2 linked regions of the Variovorax paradoxus genome follow. The protein of the gene in region 1 interacts with the protein of each later gene in a pairwise test. Links are inferred from orthologs where the notes say so. Each region holds a gene or a part of one and is shown in the gene's direction. Other genes may lie near its edges. The genes, in order: ybgC and acpP.

Evidence for each region.
Region 2: the proteins of ybgC (region 1) and acpP interact in binary tests that used the Escherichia coli proteins (3 or more experiments, as listed by UniProt). The link is inferred for Variovorax paradoxus from one-to-one orthologs.

The regions. Positions count from the first base shown.
Region 1 is NZ_CP102931.1:2,529,620-2,538,065, reverse strand. The notes cover bases 2,070-5,068. They hold ybgC (tol-pal system-associated acyl-CoA thioesterase), read left to right. Parts: upstream 2,070-3,339; coding sequence 3,340-3,798; downstream 3,799-5,068. Other genes in these bases: tolA (cell envelope integrity protein TolA), read left to right, coding at 4,974-5,068; NWF24_RS11900 (ExbD/TolR family protein), read left to right, coding at 4,533-4,970; tolQ (protein TolQ), read left to right, coding at 3,795-4,517; NWF24_RS11915 (pyridoxal phosphate-dependent aminotransferase), read left to right, coding at 2,147-3,343; nusB (transcription antitermination factor NusB), read left to right, coding at 2,070-2,150. Also shown: ribBA (bifunctional 3,4-dihydroxy-2-butanone-4-phosphate synthase/GTP cyclohydrolase II), read left to right, coding at 1-1,140; ribH (6,7-dimethyl-8-ribityllumazine synthase), read left to right, coding at 1,147-1,608; more of nusB, read left to right, coding at 1,605-2,069; more of tolA, read left to right, coding at 5,069-5,891; NWF24_RS11890 (peptidoglycan D,D-transpeptidase FtsI family protein), read left to right, coding at 6,016-7,746; dnaE (DNA polymerase III subunit alpha), read right to left, coding at 7,777-8,446.
Region 2 is NZ_CP102931.1:5,038,114-5,046,422, reverse strand. What follows is about bases 823-3,684. They hold acpP (acyl carrier protein), read left to right. Parts: upstream 823-2,064; coding sequence 2,065-2,304; downstream 2,305-3,684. Other genes in these bases: NWF24_RS23880 (hypothetical protein), read left to right, coding at 3,665-3,684; fabF (beta-ketoacyl-ACP synthase II), read left to right, coding at 2,407-3,651; fabG (3-oxoacyl-ACP reductase FabG), read left to right, coding at 1,222-1,965; fabD (ACP S-malonyltransferase), read left to right, coding at 823-1,193. Outside these bases: NWF24_RS23905 (beta-ketoacyl-ACP synthase III), read left to right, coding at 1-184; more of fabD, read left to right, coding at 240-822; more of NWF24_RS23880, read left to right, coding at 3,685-4,147; RNA polymerase sigma factor RpoE, read left to right, coding at 4,158-4,826; NWF24_RS23870 (sigma-E factor negative regulatory protein), read left to right, coding at 4,844-5,518; NWF24_RS23865 (MucB/RseB C-terminal domain-containing protein), read left to right, coding at 5,544-6,620; NWF24_RS23860 (DegQ family serine endoprotease), read left to right, coding at 6,715-8,196. UniProt on the Escherichia coli protein: Carrier of the growing fatty acid chain in fatty acid biosynthesis.

The DNA.
Region 1 (8,446 bases):
ACGCCGATCGGCGCTCCCCGCGCCGCGCGCGCCCCAGCCCCGATCTCTTCGGTCGAGGAAATCGTGGCCGAGCTTGCCGCTGGCCGCATGGTGATCCTGGTCGACGAGGAAGACCGCGAGAACGAAGGCGACATCGTCGTCGCGGCCGACCACATCACGCCCGAGGCCATCAACTTCATGGCGCGCCATGCCCGCGGCCTGATCTGCCTCACGCTCTCGCGCGAGATGTGCGAGCGGCTGCAGCTGCCGCCGATGGTGCAGCGCAACGGCGCCAAGCATTCGACCGCGTTCACCGTTTCCATCGAAGCGGCCGAAGGCGTGACTACCGGCATCTCGGCCGCCGACCGCGCCCGCACCGTGCAGGCCGCCGTAGCCCCCAATGCAGTGGCCGCCGACCTCGTTCAGCCCGGCCACATCTTCCCGCTGCAGGCGGTGGACGGCGGCGTGCTGATGCGCGCCGGCCATACCGAAGCCGGCTGCGACCTCGCCGCCATGGCCGGCTGCTCGCCCGCCTCGGTGATCTGCGAGGTGATGAACGAAGACGGCACCATGGCCCGCCTGCCCGACCTGCAGATCTTTGCGGCCGAGCACGGCCTCAAGATCGGTACCATCGCCGCGCTCATCGAGCACCGCAGCCGCGTCGAATCACTGGTCGAAAAAGTCGGCTGCCGCGAGATCCAGACCAACTGGGGCGCCTTCACCGCCCACGCCTTCATCGACAAGCCCAGCCGCGGCGTGCACCTTGCGCTGGTGCGCGGCAAGTGGGCGCCCGAAGACACGGTGTCGGTGCGCGTGCACGAGCCGCTGTCGGTGCTCGACGCACTCGAAATCAACCGCTCGCTGCACTCGTGGAGCCTGGACGCCAGCCTCTCGCACATCGCGAACGAGGGCAAGGGCGTGGCCGTGCTGCTGAACTGTGGCGAAACCGCCGGCGAGCTGCTCGCCCAGTTCGACGGCACCGCGCGCCCCGCGCAAGCCCCCGAGCGCGGCCGCATGGACCTGCGCAGCTACGGCATCGGCGCGCAGATCCTGCGCGAATGCGGCGTGCACAAGATGAATCTGCTGGGCACGCCGCGTCGCATGCCGAGCATGGCGGCGGGCTACGGGCTCGAAATCGCCGGCTACCTCACGAAAGACTGAACGACCATGCAAGGTTCAAACAAGGGCGAGACAACGCTCAACGGCAAAGGCCTGCGCATCGGCATCGTGCAGGCGCGCTTTAACGCCGACATCACTGATGCGCTGGCCTCGGCCTGCCTCTCGGAGCTCGAGGCGCTGGGTGTGGCCGCCAGCGACATCCATCACCTGCAGGTTCCCGGCGCGCTCGAAGTGCCCGTGGCGCTGCAGGCGCTCGCCGAACGCGGCGGCTACCACGCGCTGGTGGCGCTGGGCTGCATCATCCGCGGCGAAACCTATCACTTCGAACTCGTGGCCAACGAATCGGGCGCGAGCGTGAGCCGCATTGCGCTCGACTACCGCCTGCCCATCGCCAACGCGATCCTCACCACCGAAAACCTCGAGCAGGCCATCGCCCGCCAGACCGACAAGGGCCGCGACGCAGCCCGCGTGGCGGTCGAGATGGCGCAACTGCTGGCCACCCTTTCATGACCGAAGACACCTCCAAGCCCCTCAAGCCCGCTGGCGCCAAGCCGCGCCAGTCGCGCGTCGGCCTCACCAGCACGGGCGCGCGCAAGGCTTCGGCCAAGTCGAACCGCAGCCGCGCGCGCGAGTTCGCGCTGCAGGCGCTCTACCAGCACCTGGTGGGCCGCAACGACCCGACCGACATCGACCACTTCACGCGCGACCTCGCGGGCTTCCACAAGGCCGACGCTCTGCACTACGACGCGCTGCTGCATGGTTCGATCGAAGGCGCCGAGCAGCTCGACGCGTTGATCCGCCCGCTGCTTGACCGCAAGTTCGAAGAAATCTCGCCCATCGAGCACGCCGTGATGTGGATCGGCGTGTACGAGTTCCAGAACTGCCCCGACGTGCCGTGGCGCGTGGTGCTCAACGAGTGCATCGAGCTGGCCAAGGAATTCGGCGGCACCGACGGCCACAAGTACGTGAACGCCGTGCTCAACGGCCTGGCGCCGCAGTTGCGCCCGCTCGAAGTGGAAGCAGATCGCGCTTCGGGGAAAGCAAAGGCATGAGGATTTCGACGCGCGCACAGCGCATCGAGCCCTTCTATGTGATGGAAGTGGCCAAGGCCGCCAGTGCATTGGCCCGCCAGGTCGCCCATACCGACCGGCCGATGATCTTCCTGAACATCGGCGAACCCGACTTCACCGCCCCACCGCTGGTGCAGGAAGCCGCAGCCCGCGCCGTGCGCGCCGGCGCCACGCAGTACACGCAGGCCACTGGCCTCGACCATCTGCGCGAACGCATCAGCGCCTGGTATCGCCAGCGCTTCAACGTCGACGTGCCGGCCCGCCGCATCGTCGTCACCGCTGGCGCCTCGGCCGCGCTGCAGCTGGCCTGCCTCGCGCTGATCGAGTCCGGCGACGAGATCCTGATGCCCGACCCGAGCTATCCGTGCAACCGCCACTTCGTGAGCGCGGCGGACGGCAAGGCCGTGCTGGTGCCGACCACGGCCGAAGAGCGCTTCCAGCTCACGGCCGCCAAGGTCGAGGCCGCCTGGACCGACAAGACGCGCGGCGTGCTGCTCGCGTCACCGTCGAACCCGACCGGCACTTCGATCGCGCCCGACGAACTGCGCCGCATCCACGAGGTGGTGTCGCAGCGCGGCGGCATCACGCTGATCGACGAGATCTATCTCGGCCTCTCATACGACGATGCCTTCGGGCAGACGGCGCTGGCCATCGACGACAACGTCATCAGCATCAACAGCTTCAGCAAGTACTTCAACATGACCGGCTGGCGCCTCGGCTGGCTGGTGGTGCCCGAGGTGCTGGTGCCGGTGGTCGAGCGCCTTGCGCAAAACCTGTTCATCTGCGCGAGCACGGTGTCTCAGTACGCGGCGCTCGCCTGCTTCGAGGACGAGAGCATTGCCGAGTACGAACGCCGCCGCGCCGAATTCAAGGCGCGCCGCGACTGGTTCATTCCGCAGCTGAACGCGTTAGGCCTGAACGTGCCCGTGGTTCCCGACGGCGCCTTCTACGCCTGGGCCGACTGCACGAGCTTCGCCGAAAAGCTCGGCATCTCCGGCAGCTGGGACTTCGCCTTCGAGACCATGAAGCGCGCCCACGTCGCCGTCACGCCCGGCCGCGACTTCGGCACGGCCGAGACGGCCAAGTTCGTGCGCTTCTCCACTGCCAGTTCGATGGCGCACCTGCAGGAATCCATCGAACGCCTGCGGGCCATGGCAGAGAACCAGGCGCAATGAGCTACGCGTTTCCGATCCGCGTCTACTGGGAAGACACCGACGCCGGCGGCATCGTGTTCTACGCCAATTACCTGAAGTTCATGGAGCGCGGCCGCACCGAGTGGCTGCGCTCGCTGGGCGTCGAACAGCGCAAGCTGCGCGAGGAAACGGGCGGCCAGTTCGTGGTGAGCGAAACGCAGCTCAAATACCATCGGCCCTCGCGGCTAGACGACGAACTGCTCGTTACAGCCGATCTTCAACAATTGGGCACTGCGTCGTTGATAATCGGTCAGCGAGTGCTATCAAAAACAGAGCAAGAGCGAACGGGGGCCCCGGCACCCGTCTTGCTGTGCGAAGGCACGATCCGCATCGGCTGGGTGGACGCCGCCACATTGCGTCCCGCACGCATTCCGAAGCAAGTGACGGGAACCCTCGAGCGCTACAGCGGCTCCATGACACAACCTTTCAAGCCATGAACCAAGACCTCTCCATCATCAATCTCCTGCTCCATGCGAGCTTCGTGGTTCAACTGGTCGTGCTGCTGCTCGTGATCGTCTCGATCGCCAGCTGGGCCGCGATCATCCGCAAGTACTTCGCACTGCGGCGCATGCGTGCCCTCAACGACGACTTCGAACGCGAGTTCTGGTCGGGCACCAGCCTCAATGAACTGTTCGCCTCGGCCGCGCAGAACGCCAAGTTCGCCGGCCCCATGGAGCGCATCTTCGCTTCGGGCATGCGCGAATATCAAAAGCTGCGCGAACGCCACGTTACCGACGCCCCCACGCTGCTCGACGGCGCCCGCCGCGCGATGCGCGCGAGCTTCCAGCGCGAGCTGGACGCGGCCGAGCAGAACCTCTCGTTCCTGGCCACCGTGGGCTCGGTCTCTCCGTACGTCGGCCTGTTCGGCACGGTCTGGGGCATCATGCACGCCTTCACCGGCCTGGCTGCACTGGCGCAGGTAACGCTGGCCACCGTGGCCCCCGGCATCGCCGAGGCACTGGTGGCCACCGCCATCGGCCTGTTCGCCGCCATTCCGGCTGTTGTGGGCTACAACCGCTTCGCCCGCGAGATCGACAAGATCGCCATTGCCCTCGAAACCTACATCGAGGAGTTCTCCAACATCCTGCAGCGCAACCTGTCGGCCAATCCGACGGCCGGCGGCGCGGCATCGTCGGTGGCTCCGGCCAACCGCTGAACGGAGGCGCAGCGCATGCCCGCCGTTTCATCCCGGGGCCGCGGCCGCCGGACGATCAACGAGATCAACATGGTCCCGTTCATCGACGTGATGCTGGTGCTGCTGATCATCTTCATGGTCACCGCGCCGCTCATCACGCCGAGCGTGATCAACCTGCCCTCGGTCGACCGCGCCAACAAGCAGCCCGACAAGCCCATCGAGATCGTCATCAAGAGCGAAGACGAAGTGCAGATCAAGAAAGATCCGTCCACCGGCTCGGGCGGCACCTCGATCCCCATGACCCAGATCGGCTCCGCGGCCAAGCAGGCCCAGGGCGGCGACGACCAGCGCCCGGTGGTCATCAGCGCCGACAAGTCGGTGAAGTACGAGACCGTCGTGAAGGCGATGAACCAGCTCAAGCGCAGCGGTATCGAGCGCGTGGGCCTGTCGGTCACGACCACGGGCGGCAAATAAGGCATGTCGCTCGCACTGGATCGCCCCGAGTTCGCGCCGCCGCCGCAGCGCGGCACGCCGCGTGCCGTCGTGCTGGCCCTCATTGCGCATGCGTTGCTGATCGCCGCGCTGACGTGGGGTGTGCGCTGGCGCAGCGACCCCGACGAAGGTGCGGTCGACGCGGAGCTGTGGTCGTCCACGGTGCAGCAGGCGGCGCCCCGCCTTCAAGCACCGCAAGCCCCCACGCCGGCTCCTGCGCCACCGCCGCCCGCACCCGCACCACCACCCCCACCGGTGGCGAAGGCGCCCGAGCCCGCACCTGCGCCAAGGGCGCCCGACATTGCCCTGGAGCGCGAGAAGAAGCTCAAGGAGCAGAAGGAACAGAAAGAGCGCGAACTCGAGCAGCAACAGCAGCAGAAGAAGAAAGAGCTCGAAGCCAAGCAGCGTGCCGAAGACGAGGCCCAGCGCAAGAAAGAGCAGCAGCAGAAACTCGCCGACCAGAAGAAGCAGCAGGAAGCCGAGGCCAAGCAGGCCGAAGCCAAGAAGGCCGATGCCGCGGCGAAGCAGGCAGCCGCCGACCGTGCCGCCGCGCTCAAGCGCATGCAAGGCCTGGCTGGTGCGAGCGGCGCCGACGATTCGAAGGGCACAGCCCAACGTTCGTCGGGCCCTTCGAGCGGCTATGCCGGCCGCATCGCCGCCGCCGTGCGCCCGAACATCACCTTCCCCGATGCCGACATGGTGAACGGCAACCCGGCCGCGGAGTTCGAAGTCAACCTGGCGCCCGACGGCACCATCGTCGGCGTCAAGCTGAGCAAGTCGAGCGGCCTGCAGGGCTGGGACGAGGCCGCCGAACGCGGCCTGCGCAAGACCGAGAAGCTGCCGCGCGACACCGACGGGCGCATCTTCCCGTCGCTGATCGTGTCGCTGCGGCCCAAGCGCTGACGGCGCAGCAGCAGCGTCGATTTATGCGTCGATTCCGGGCGGCTTTGAACAACCGCCCGGAACTCGTTCGACGCCCTGCTGTCTACACGCGGACAACAACAGCCGGGCGCCACGCCCGCACAAGATGAATCCCAACGGCCGCATCCGCTACGGCAGCAGTCCGCTGCTCGCCAGCCCCACTCCCGTGTGGCGCAGCAAGTTCATCGTGGCCAGCATCGCCTTCGGCTTCGTGCTGCTGGCCGGCCGGGCCGCTTACGTCCAGATCTTCAACAACGACTTCTTCCAGCATCAGGGCGAGGTGCGCTACCAGCGCACGCTGGAGCTGCCGGCCAACCGCGGCCGCATTCTCGACCGCAACGGGCTGATCCTGGCCTCCGACATTCCGGCGCCCAGCATCTGGGCCATTCCCGAGGACATCGAGCGCGACGACCCCGAAGTTCAGGCCAAGCTCAAGCAGGCGGCCAAGCTGCTCGGCATGCCGCAGAAGGACTTCGACAAAAAGCTGGAGGACGAGGACAAGACCTTCGTCTGGCTCAAGCGCCAGGTCGACCAGCCGGTTGCCAAGGAGGTTGCGGCGCTCAACATCAAGGGCATCTACCTGCGCCGCGATTACCGTCGCCAGTATCCCGAGGGCGAGGCGGCGGCGCACCTGGCCGGCTTCACCAACGTGGAAGACATCGGGCAGGAAGGCGTGGAGCTGGCCTTCAACCAGGAGTTGGCCGGCAAGTCCGGCTCGCGCCACGTCCTCAAGGACCGGCTTGGTCACATCGTCGAGGACACCGAAGACCAGGTGCCGCCGACCGAGGGCCACGACATCCAGCTGAGCATCGACGACCGTGTGCAGTTCGTGGCCTACGAGAAGATCCGCGATGCCGTCGTCGCCAACAAGGCGCGCGCCGGCAGCGTGGTGGTGGTCGATGCGCAGACGGGCGAGCTGCTGGCCATGGCCAACTACCCGAGCTACGACCCCAACGACCGCCGCAACCTCACCGGCGAGCAGTTGCGCAACCGCGCAATGACCGACGTGTTCGAACCGGGCTCGACGATGAAGCCGATCACCATCGCCACCGCGCTGCAGCTGGGCCGCGTCACGCCCAAGACCATCATCGACACCAACCCCGGACGCATCACCGTGTCGGGCGCGACCATTCACGACGATGAGAACTTCGGCGTGCTGACGGTCGAGGGCGTGATCCAGAAGTCGAGCAACGTGGGCGCCACCAAGATCTCGCAGCGCATGACGGCGCAGGAGATGTGGAACTCGCTCACGGCCGTGGGCCTCGGGCAGAAGCCGCAGACGCCCTTCCCCGGCGCGGTAACGGGGCGGTTGCGGCCGTGGAAGTCGTGGCGCCCCATCGAACAGGCCACCATGTCGTACGGCTACGGCCTCTCGGCCTCGCTGTTCCAGATCGCGCATGCGTACACCGCCTTCGCGCACAACGGCGAGGTGATCCCGGTGAGCCTGTTGAAGAACATGGGCGAGGAGCCGGCCGGCGTACAGGTGTTCTCGCCGCTGGTGGCGAGCGAAGTGCGCCAGATGATGCACATGGCGGCCGCGCCCGGCGGCACAGCGCCGCTGGCGCAGACCGTGGGCTATTCGGTGGGCGGCAAGACCGGCACCGCGCACAAGCAGGTCGGCAAGGGCTACGCCAGCAACAAGTACCGCGCCTGGTACACGGGCATGTCACCCATCGACAAGCCGCGCATCATCGTTGCGGTGATGGTCGACGAGCCCAGCGCCGGCAAGTACTTCGGCGGACTGGTGGCGGCACCTGTGTTCAGCCAGGTTGTGCAGCAGACGCTGCGCATCATGAACGTGGTGCCCGACCTCGCCGTGGCGCCGATGGCGCACTGACGACGCACACGCCAGGTCTCGCGCCGCGCCTCAGTCGTAGACGATCAGCGCCTTGCCCGCTTCCGCCTGCGCGGTCCAGCTGGCCAGTGCAGCATCGGTCGGGAAGAACTTGGCGCGCTCGCCCAGTTGCAGCTCGACCTGCGCGCCGCCGCGCGCCATCGACAGCCGCACCGGCAGCCCCTGGATCAGGTCGCCGACCTCGGTTTGCTCGGTACGCGGCGGAAAGTCTTTCAGCAGGCGCGCGATGTCGGGCGCCTTGCCGTTCACCGCCACGCGCAGGAACTTGCCGAAGCGGCAGCGCGCCGTGGCAAGGTCCCACACCTGCTGCACCTGGAAGCGCGCCTCGAAGCCGCCGCGCGCAGGCTGCAGCCGGCCGCTGACGATGACCAGCTCGTCATCTTTCAGCGTGTTGCGGTTGGCGTTGATGGTCGCCTCGTCGGCGGTGGCGTCGATCGAGTCCGACTTGTCGTCGAGCTTGAAGATCGCCAGTCGGCCGCGCTGGCCGTTGATCACGCGGAAGTCGCTCACGATGCCGGCAATGACCTGCTGGTCGCGGCTGTCGAGCAGGTCGCCGATCTCGCGCTTGCAGAAGCGCCGCACCTCGTGCGAAACCTCGTCGAACAGGTGGCCCGACAGGTAGAAGCCGACGGCTGTTTTCTCCAGCGTCAGCCGCTCCTTCACGCCCCAGGGCGTGGCGTCG
Region 2 (8,309 bases), 2.5 Mb from region 1 along the record:
GCTGAAGCTTCCGCGCGAGAAGCTGGTCGTCACGGTGAACGAGCACGGCAACACTTCCGCCGCCTCGATTCCCCTGGCGCTCGACGAGGCCGTGCGCTCCGGCAAGGTGAAGAAAGGCGAAACGCTCATGCTCGAAGGCGTGGGCGGCGGCTTCACCTGGGGCGCGGTGCTATTGAATCTGTAGTGCGTTGCGGCGCCCTGGAAGAGGGCGACTGCAATGCGAGATGGCGCATACAACAATGAAATCCTTTGCTTTTGTCTTTCCGGGTCAGGGCTCGCAGGCGGTCGGCATGCTCGACGCCTGGGGCGATCACCCGGCCGTGGCCGAAACGCTGCGCGAAGCTTCCGAGGCGCTCGGCGAAGACGTCGGCGCGCTGATCAAGAACGGCCCCAAGGAAGAGCTGGCGCTCACCACCAACACTCAGCCTGTGATGCTGGTGGCCGGTGTTGCCGCATGGCGCGCCTGGTTGGCCGAGGGTGGCGCCGCGCCTTCCGTCGTGGCTGGCCATTCGCTCGGCGAGTATTCGGCACTGGTGGCTTCGGGCGTGCTGACGCTCGCGCAGGCCGCGCCGCTCGTGCGTTTCCGTGCGCAAGCGATGCAACAGGCGGTGCCTGTTGGCGTTGGCGCGATGGCTGCGGTGCTCGGCATGGAGTCGGGCAAGGTGGTGGCAGGCTGTGCGGAGGCCACTGCCAGCTTTGGCGCCGGCAGCGCGGAAATCGTCGAGGCGGTGAATTTCAACGACCCCATGCAGACCGTGATCGCAGGCAGCAAGGCCGCGGTCGACAAGGCCTGCGAGCTGCTCAAGGCCAGCGGCGCCAAGCGCGCGCTGCTGCTGCCGGTCTCGGCGCCGTTCCATTCGAGCCTCATGAAACCTGCCGCGGAAGCGCTGCGCGAGAAGCTGGCTTCCATCACGCTGGCCGCGCCGCAAATCCCGGTGCTGAACAATATCGACGTCGCCATCGAGACCGATGCCGACCGCATCCGCGACGCCCTGGTGCGCCAGGCCGCCGGCCCGGTGCGCTGGGTCGAGAGCGTGCAGGCCTTGAAACTGCGCGGTGTAGCCGCCATCATCGAGTGCGGTCCCGGCAAGGTGCTGGCCGGCATGGTGAAGCGCATCGCCCCCGATCTGGAAGCCGCGTCGGTGTACGACCCGGCCACGCTCGCGGACACCCGACAATCGCTCGCCGGCTGACCGGCGCAAGGCTCCGACACTTTTTCTTATGAGCATTCCCAAATTTGAAGGGCAAGTCGCCCTGGTCACCGGCGCAACGCGCGGCATCGGCGCGGCGATCGCGCTGGAGCTGGCGCAGCGCGGCCTCAAGGTCGTGGGCACCGGCACCACCGACGATGGCGCGGCCAAGATCACTTCGGCCCTGAGCGCCTACGGCGGCCGCGGCCGTGCGCTCGACGTGAACGACGGCGCCGCCGTCGAGGCCCTGATCGACGAGATCGTGCAGGCCTACGGCGCCATCCACGTGCTGGTGAACAACGCCGGCATCACGCGCGACACGCTCGCCATGCGCATGAAGGACAGCGATTGGGACGCGGTGCTCGACACCAACCTCAAGGCCGTCTTCTCCCTCTCGCGCGCCGTGATCCGCCCGATGATGAAGCAGCGCTACGGCCGCATCATCAGCATCACCAGCGTGGTCGGCGCTTCCGGCAATGCCGGCCAGGCCAACTACGCCGCTGCCAAGGCGGGCGTTGCGGGCATGACCCGAGCACTGGCCCGCGAACTGGGCAGCCGCAACATCACCGTCAACTGCGTCGCACCCGGTTTCATCGAAACCGACATGACGGCCAGCCTCCCCGAAGCCCAGCAACAGGCGCTGCTCCAGCAGATCCCGTTGGGCCACTTGGGCAAGCCGGCCGACATCGCGCACGCGGTGGCTTACCTCGCATCGCCCCAGGCGTCCTACGTCACGGGGCAAGAGCTGCACGTCAACGGCGGCATGCACATGTAGCCGCAAGGCGCAAGTTTTTCCCGTACCGGACGCGCGGCAAATGCCACAATGCGCCCGGCTAAAATCCACCGATTACCTACAACCCTCAGAGGGAACCAAATGAGCGATATCGAAGCACGTGTCAAGAAAATCATCGCCGAGCAGCTCGGCGTGGAAGAGTCCCAAGTGACGAACGAAAAGGCTTTCGTGGCCGACCTCGGCGCTGACTCGCTCGACACGGTCGAACTCGTGATGGCACTCGAAGACGAATTCGGCATCGAAATTCCCGACGAAGATGCCGAGAAGATCACCACGGTGCAAAACGCCGTCGACTACGCCACCAAGAATCAAAAGGCCTGATTGGCCAGCTGACAACACTGCAACTGCGGCCGGCGGCTTTTCCTTTAAAAACCGCACGCGCCGACAGGCAACTGTTCAGCGCTTCCAGAAAGGTTTGCCGGCATGACCAAACGCCGCGTCGTCGTGACCGGACTCGGTTGCATCGCTCCTGTCGGAAACACCGCAACCGAATCCTGGGCCAACCTGTTGGCCGGGAAGTCGGGTATTGCGAACATCACCGCGTTCGATGCAAGCGCCTTCGCCTGCAAGTTCGCCGGTGAGGTCAAGGGTTTCGACATCACCCAATACATCTCGGAGAAAGAAGCGCGTCACATGGACCGCTTCATTCATCTGGGGCTCGCCGCCGCCATCCAGGCGGTGCAGGACAGCGGACTGCCAACTGGCGAAGCGCTGTCTTATGAAAAAGCCGTGCGCATCGGATGCAACATCGGCTCTGGCATCGGCGGTCTGCCGATGATCGAGGAGACGCACGGCGAACTGATGAGCCGCGGCCCGCGCCGCGTGTCGCCGTTCTTCGTGCCGGCATCGATCATCAACATGATCTCGGGCCACGTCTCGATCAAGTACGGCTTCAAGGGCCCGAACATCGCGGTCGTGACCGCCTGCACCACCGGCCTGCATGCCATCGGCACGTCGGCACGCATGATCGAGTACGGCGATGCCGACGTGATGATCGCGGGTGGCGCGGAGTCGACCATTTCTCCGCTCGGCATCGGTGGCTTCACCGCGCCTCGCGCGCTGAGCACCCGCAACGACGATCCCGCCACGGCCTCGCGTCCGTGGGACAAGGACCGCGACGGCTTCGTGCTGGGCGAGGGGGCCGGCGTGCTGGTGCTCGAAGAGTACGAACATGCCAAGGCACGTGGCGCCAAGATCTACGCGGAAGTCGCGGGCTTTGGCCTGACGGGCGACGCGTATCACATGACCGCGCCCGACGTCGACGGCCCGCGCCGCTCAATGGCCATGGCGCTGGCCAATGCCGGCGTCAACGCCGACCAGGTGCAGTACCTCAACGCGCACGGCACCTCGACACAGATTGGCGACGTCAACGAAACCAATGCGGTCAAGCTGGCATTCGGCGATCACGCGAAGAAGCTCGTCGTCAATTCGACCAAGTCCATGACCGGCCACCTGCTGGGCGGCGCGGGCGGCATCGAATCGGTGTTCACGGTGCTGGCGCTGCACGAGCAGAAGAGCCCGCCGACCATCAACATCTTCAACCAGGATCCGGAGTGCGATCTCGACTACTGCGCCAACGAGGCGCGCGATCTGAAGATCGATGTCGCGGTCAAGAACAACTTCGGCTTCGGCGGCACCAACGGCACGCTGGTGTTCAAGCGCGCTTGAGCACTGCTCTTTCATGCACAGCGCACCGTCGGTGACCTATCCGGTGGGGCGCTCGCGTGGTGCAACCCGGATTCTCGTTGTCCTCTGGGCCCTGGGCGCTTGCTGCGCGGGCGCATCCTGCTATCTCTTCGATAGCGCCGGATGGCGCCAGCTGCTGTTGGTTCTCAGTGTCGTGTTTGCGGGTGTCGCCGCGGGCTTCGGCTTGCGACGCGATGGCGCGGGCGTTCTGCATTTCGACGGCCTCTACTGGTCGTTGACGGGAGGCCATGCCTCTCGGGCCGTGCATGCTGCCAGGGCGTTCGTGGCGCTCGATTTCCAGTCGCTGATGCTGGTTCGGCTCAGCGAGCCGGGCCGCGCTCGCCGCTGGATCTGGATTGAGCAGCGAGCCATGCCTGAGCGCTGGCGCGACGTGCGCCGTGCGGTATATTCGCGCGCCCCGTCCGCAGCACCTGCGGGCGACCCATGGCGCGCGACGGCTCCCGCCGACGCGCCCTGATCCTCCGTCGATGACCACTTCTCCGCCTGTGCCGCCGGATTCCGGCCTGACCGATGCGCCCGCCGTGGTGCGTCCGGGCGAGGTCGATTTCCAACTGGTCCAGCGCACCGTCGCGGGCGACCAGAAGGCGTTCGAACTGCTGGTCATCAAGTACCAACGCCGCATCGAGCGCCTCATCGGGCGGATGGTGCGCGATGTCGACCTGGTCGAGGACATTGCGCAGGAAACCTTCATTCGCGCGTACCGCGCGCTGCACCAGTTCCGCGGTGAGGCGCAGTTCTACACCTGGCTCTACCGGATCGCCGTCAACACCGCCAAGAAGGCGCTGGTGGACATGAAGCGCGATCCGACTGTCTCCGAGGCCGCTCTCAGGCCTTCTTCTGAGGACGACGATGAAACTTACCGTCCCGGAAACGAACCAACCACCGACGAAACCCCCGAATCGGTCATGGCGGCGAATGAAATCGCCAGTGCCGTCGAGGCGGCCATGGAAGCACTCCCTGCCGAGCTGCGCCAGGCGGTCACGCTGCGCGAAATCGAGGGCATGAGTTACGAAGAGATTGCCGAGGTCATGGATTGCCCTATCGGCACGGTGCGTTCGCGTATTTTCCGGGCGCGCGAGGCCATTTCGGCCAGGGTCAAACCGCTGCTGGACAACCAGTCCGGCAAGCGTTGGTAAGTAAGCAGGTGAATGAAATGAATCAGACGATGACGGTTCGGGAACAGGTGTCCGCACTTGCGGATGGTCATTTGCAGGGCGAGGCGTTCGCGCAGGCGATCGAAGCTGTCTGCGCCGAAGGCGAATCGCGCGCGGCTTGGCAGGCCTACCACGTGGTGGGCGATGTGCTGCGTTCGGGCTCTCATTCGCCGTGCAGCGACACCTCGGCATTCCTGGCGCGCTTCCAGCAACGGTTGGCGGCGGAGCCTGTGATGGTCGCCCCCATGCCGGCGCCGGTCGTCGCACCGGTGGTACTGCCCGTGCAGCGCAGGGCGGAAGCGGCCAACGAGCCGGTGTTCCGCTGGAAGCTTGTGGCTGGTGCCGCGTCGCTGATGGCCGTGGCTGCCATCAGCTGGACCCTGGTCGGCAACGGCACAGCGGTGCCGCAGGGCGGCGCGCAACTGGCTTCGGTTCAGCAGCAACAGCAGCCAGCGGTCAATTCGGTGTTGGCAGCGGCTGCGGTCAACAGCCCGCAACCCGCGAGCAACACGCTGACCCCGACCCGCGTGATCGTGGGCAACGGCAATCCGCAGGTCATGCTGCGCGACCCGCGACTCGATCAACTGCTTGAAGCGCATCAGCAAGCCGGCGGCGCTTCGCAAATGCCTTCCGGTTTCCTGCGCAATGCCACTTTCGAGGGCCCGACGCGCTGAGCGCGCGCACCCCTAGCTGCCCGTAATGACCGTTCCGATGCCGATCTCCGCACGCGCTTTCGTGCTTGTGTTTGCTGCTTTTTGCCTTGCGCAGACTGCCACCGCGCAGACCCGCTCGGGCGCTGCGAATACAAGGAGCGCGGCAACTGCGCAGACGGACGAACCACCGGCCATGAGCGTGACCGAGTGGCTGCAGCGCATGCATGCGGGCGCCCGGCAGCGCAATTACGTGGGCACCTTCGTGGTGTCGGCGCCGGGCGGCGACCTGTCGAGCGCACGCATCTGGCATGTGCGCGACGGCGAGCATCAGATCGAACGCATCGAAGCTCTCTCGGGGCCGCCGCGCTCAACTTTCCGGCGCAACCGCAATGTCATGACCTTCCTGCCGGAGGCGAAGGTGGTGAAGGTCGAGAAGCGCGAGAACCTCGATCTCTTCCCGAACCTGCCGGACAAGCCCGATTCGTCGATCGGTGATTTCTACGACGTGCGCGCGATCGGCAAGGACCGCGTGGCCGGCTTCGACGCCGACGTGGTGCAACTGGTGCCGCACGACGCGCTGCGCTTCGGCTATCGCATCTGGAGCGAGCGCCGCTCGGGCCTGGTGGTGAAGCTGCAGACCATCGATAGCGACTCCCGCGTGGTGGAGCAATCGGCGTTCTCCGAGCTGCAGCTCGACGCGCCGGTGAAGGCGCAGGCGCTCTCGCAGATGATGTCCAACACCTCCGGCTATCGCATCGAGAAACTGGAGCTCGAGCGCAGCAACGCGCAGGACGAAGGCTGGACGTTGCGCACGCCCGTGGCCGGATTTAAGCCCCGAAGCTTCTTCCGTCGCCCGACAGTGGGCGACGACAGCGGCAAGTCGAAGCAGGACGCGGCCACGGTCCAATGGACCTTCTCCGATGGCCTTGCCTCGGTGTCGCTTTTCATCGAGCGCTACGACGCTGCGCGCGCGCCCCGCGACGGTGTGCTGACCATCGGAGCGACCAACGCCATTCGCCGGCGCCTGCCCGAGCCGGCCAGCGACTGGTGGCTGACCGCAGTCGGCGAGGTACCGCAGCAGACGCTCAATGCATTCGCCCAAAGCCTCGCGCGCACGCGCTGACAGGCCAAATAAGCGCCAATTGCGCTGAACCAAGCACACAGCGCAAACTCATAGCACTTGTTTTCAGCCGCTCTGTTCTTTTGAAAGAAAACTGATGATCTTCAAAGTCGAGGGACACAAGTTTCGTTCCGGTCTGCTGGCTTGCGCGCTTGCACTGACAGCAGGCACCACATTCCTTCCGGTCGAGCCGGTCCACGCGCAAACGCGCACGCTGCCCGATTTCACCGATCTGGTCGACCAGGTCGGCCCTTCCGTCGTCAACATCCGCACCGTCGAGAAGGTCGCCCAGCGCGGCGGCAACGGTGAGATGGACGAGGAGATGCAGGAGTTCTTCCGCCGTTTCTTCGGCCAGCCTCTGCCTGGCCAACCGCGTCAGGGCCCGACCCCGAAGCGCCCGCAGCAGCCGCAGGAAGAAGAGCGTCCGCGTGGCGTCGGATCCGGCTTCATCCTGACGGCCGACGGCTATGTGATGACCAATGCGCACGTGGTCGAAGACGCCTCTGAAGTGTTGGTCACGCTGCCGGACAAGCGCGAGTTCAAGGCCAAGATCGTCGGCGCGGACAAGCGCACCGACGTCGCGGTCGTCAAGATCGAAGCCACCGGCTTGCCAGCGGTGAAGGTTGGCGACATTTCCAAGCTGCGCGTCGGCGAATGGGTGATGGCCATCGGCTCGCCATTCGGCCTCGAGAACACCGTTACTGCCGGCATCGTGAGCGCCAAGCAGCGCGACACGGGCGAATACCTGCCGTTCATCCAGACCGACGTGGCCATCAATCCCGGCAACTCGGGCGGCCCGCTGATCAACATGCGCGGTGAAGTGGTCGGCATCAACAGCCAGATCTACTCGCGCTCGGGCGGCTTCATGGGCATCTCGTTCTCGATTCCGATCGACGAGGCGATTCGCGTGAGCGATCAGTTGCGCACCTCGGGCCGCGTCTCGCGCGGCCGCATTGGCGTGCAGATCGACCAGGTCACCAAGGACGTGGCCGAGGCCATCGGCCTGGGCAAGGCACAGGGCGCGCTAGTGCGCGGTGTCGAAGCCGGCTCGCCGGGCGAAAAGGCTGGTGTCGAGCCGGGCGACGTCATCACCAAGTTCGACGGCAAGCCGATCGAGAAGCCGAGCGACCTGCCGCGCCTGGTGGGCAACACCAAGCCGGGCACCAAGAGCACGCTCACCGTGTTCCGCCGCGGCGCTTCGCGCGACCTCAGCGTGACCATTGCCGAGATCGAGCCAGACAAGCCAGGCAAGCGCGCGGGCGACCGCGACGAACCGGCGCCGAAGCCGCCGGCATCCGCCGCCGCCAAGTCGCTCGGTCTGGCTGTGAGCGATCTCACCGACGCGCAGAAGAAAGAGCTCAAGCTGAAGGGCGGCGTGAAGGTCGATGCCGCCAATGACGCCGCAGCCCGTGCAGGCCTGCGCGAGGGCGACATCATCCTGTCGGTGGGCAATGTCGAGGTGTCGAACGCGCGTGAATTCGAGTCCGCCATCGGCAAGGCCGACAAGAGCAAGGCGCTCAGCGTGCTGTTCCGTCGTGGCGATTGGGCGCAGTACGCCCTGATTCGTCCCGCACGCTGATCTGGCGCTGGCGTCAAGTGGCCCCACCCGGCAGTCGGGTTTGGGGCCGTTTTTTTGAGGTGTTTACGACGTTCAGGCGCCGGCCCCTAAAAAAATCTGAGGGCTCGGAAATG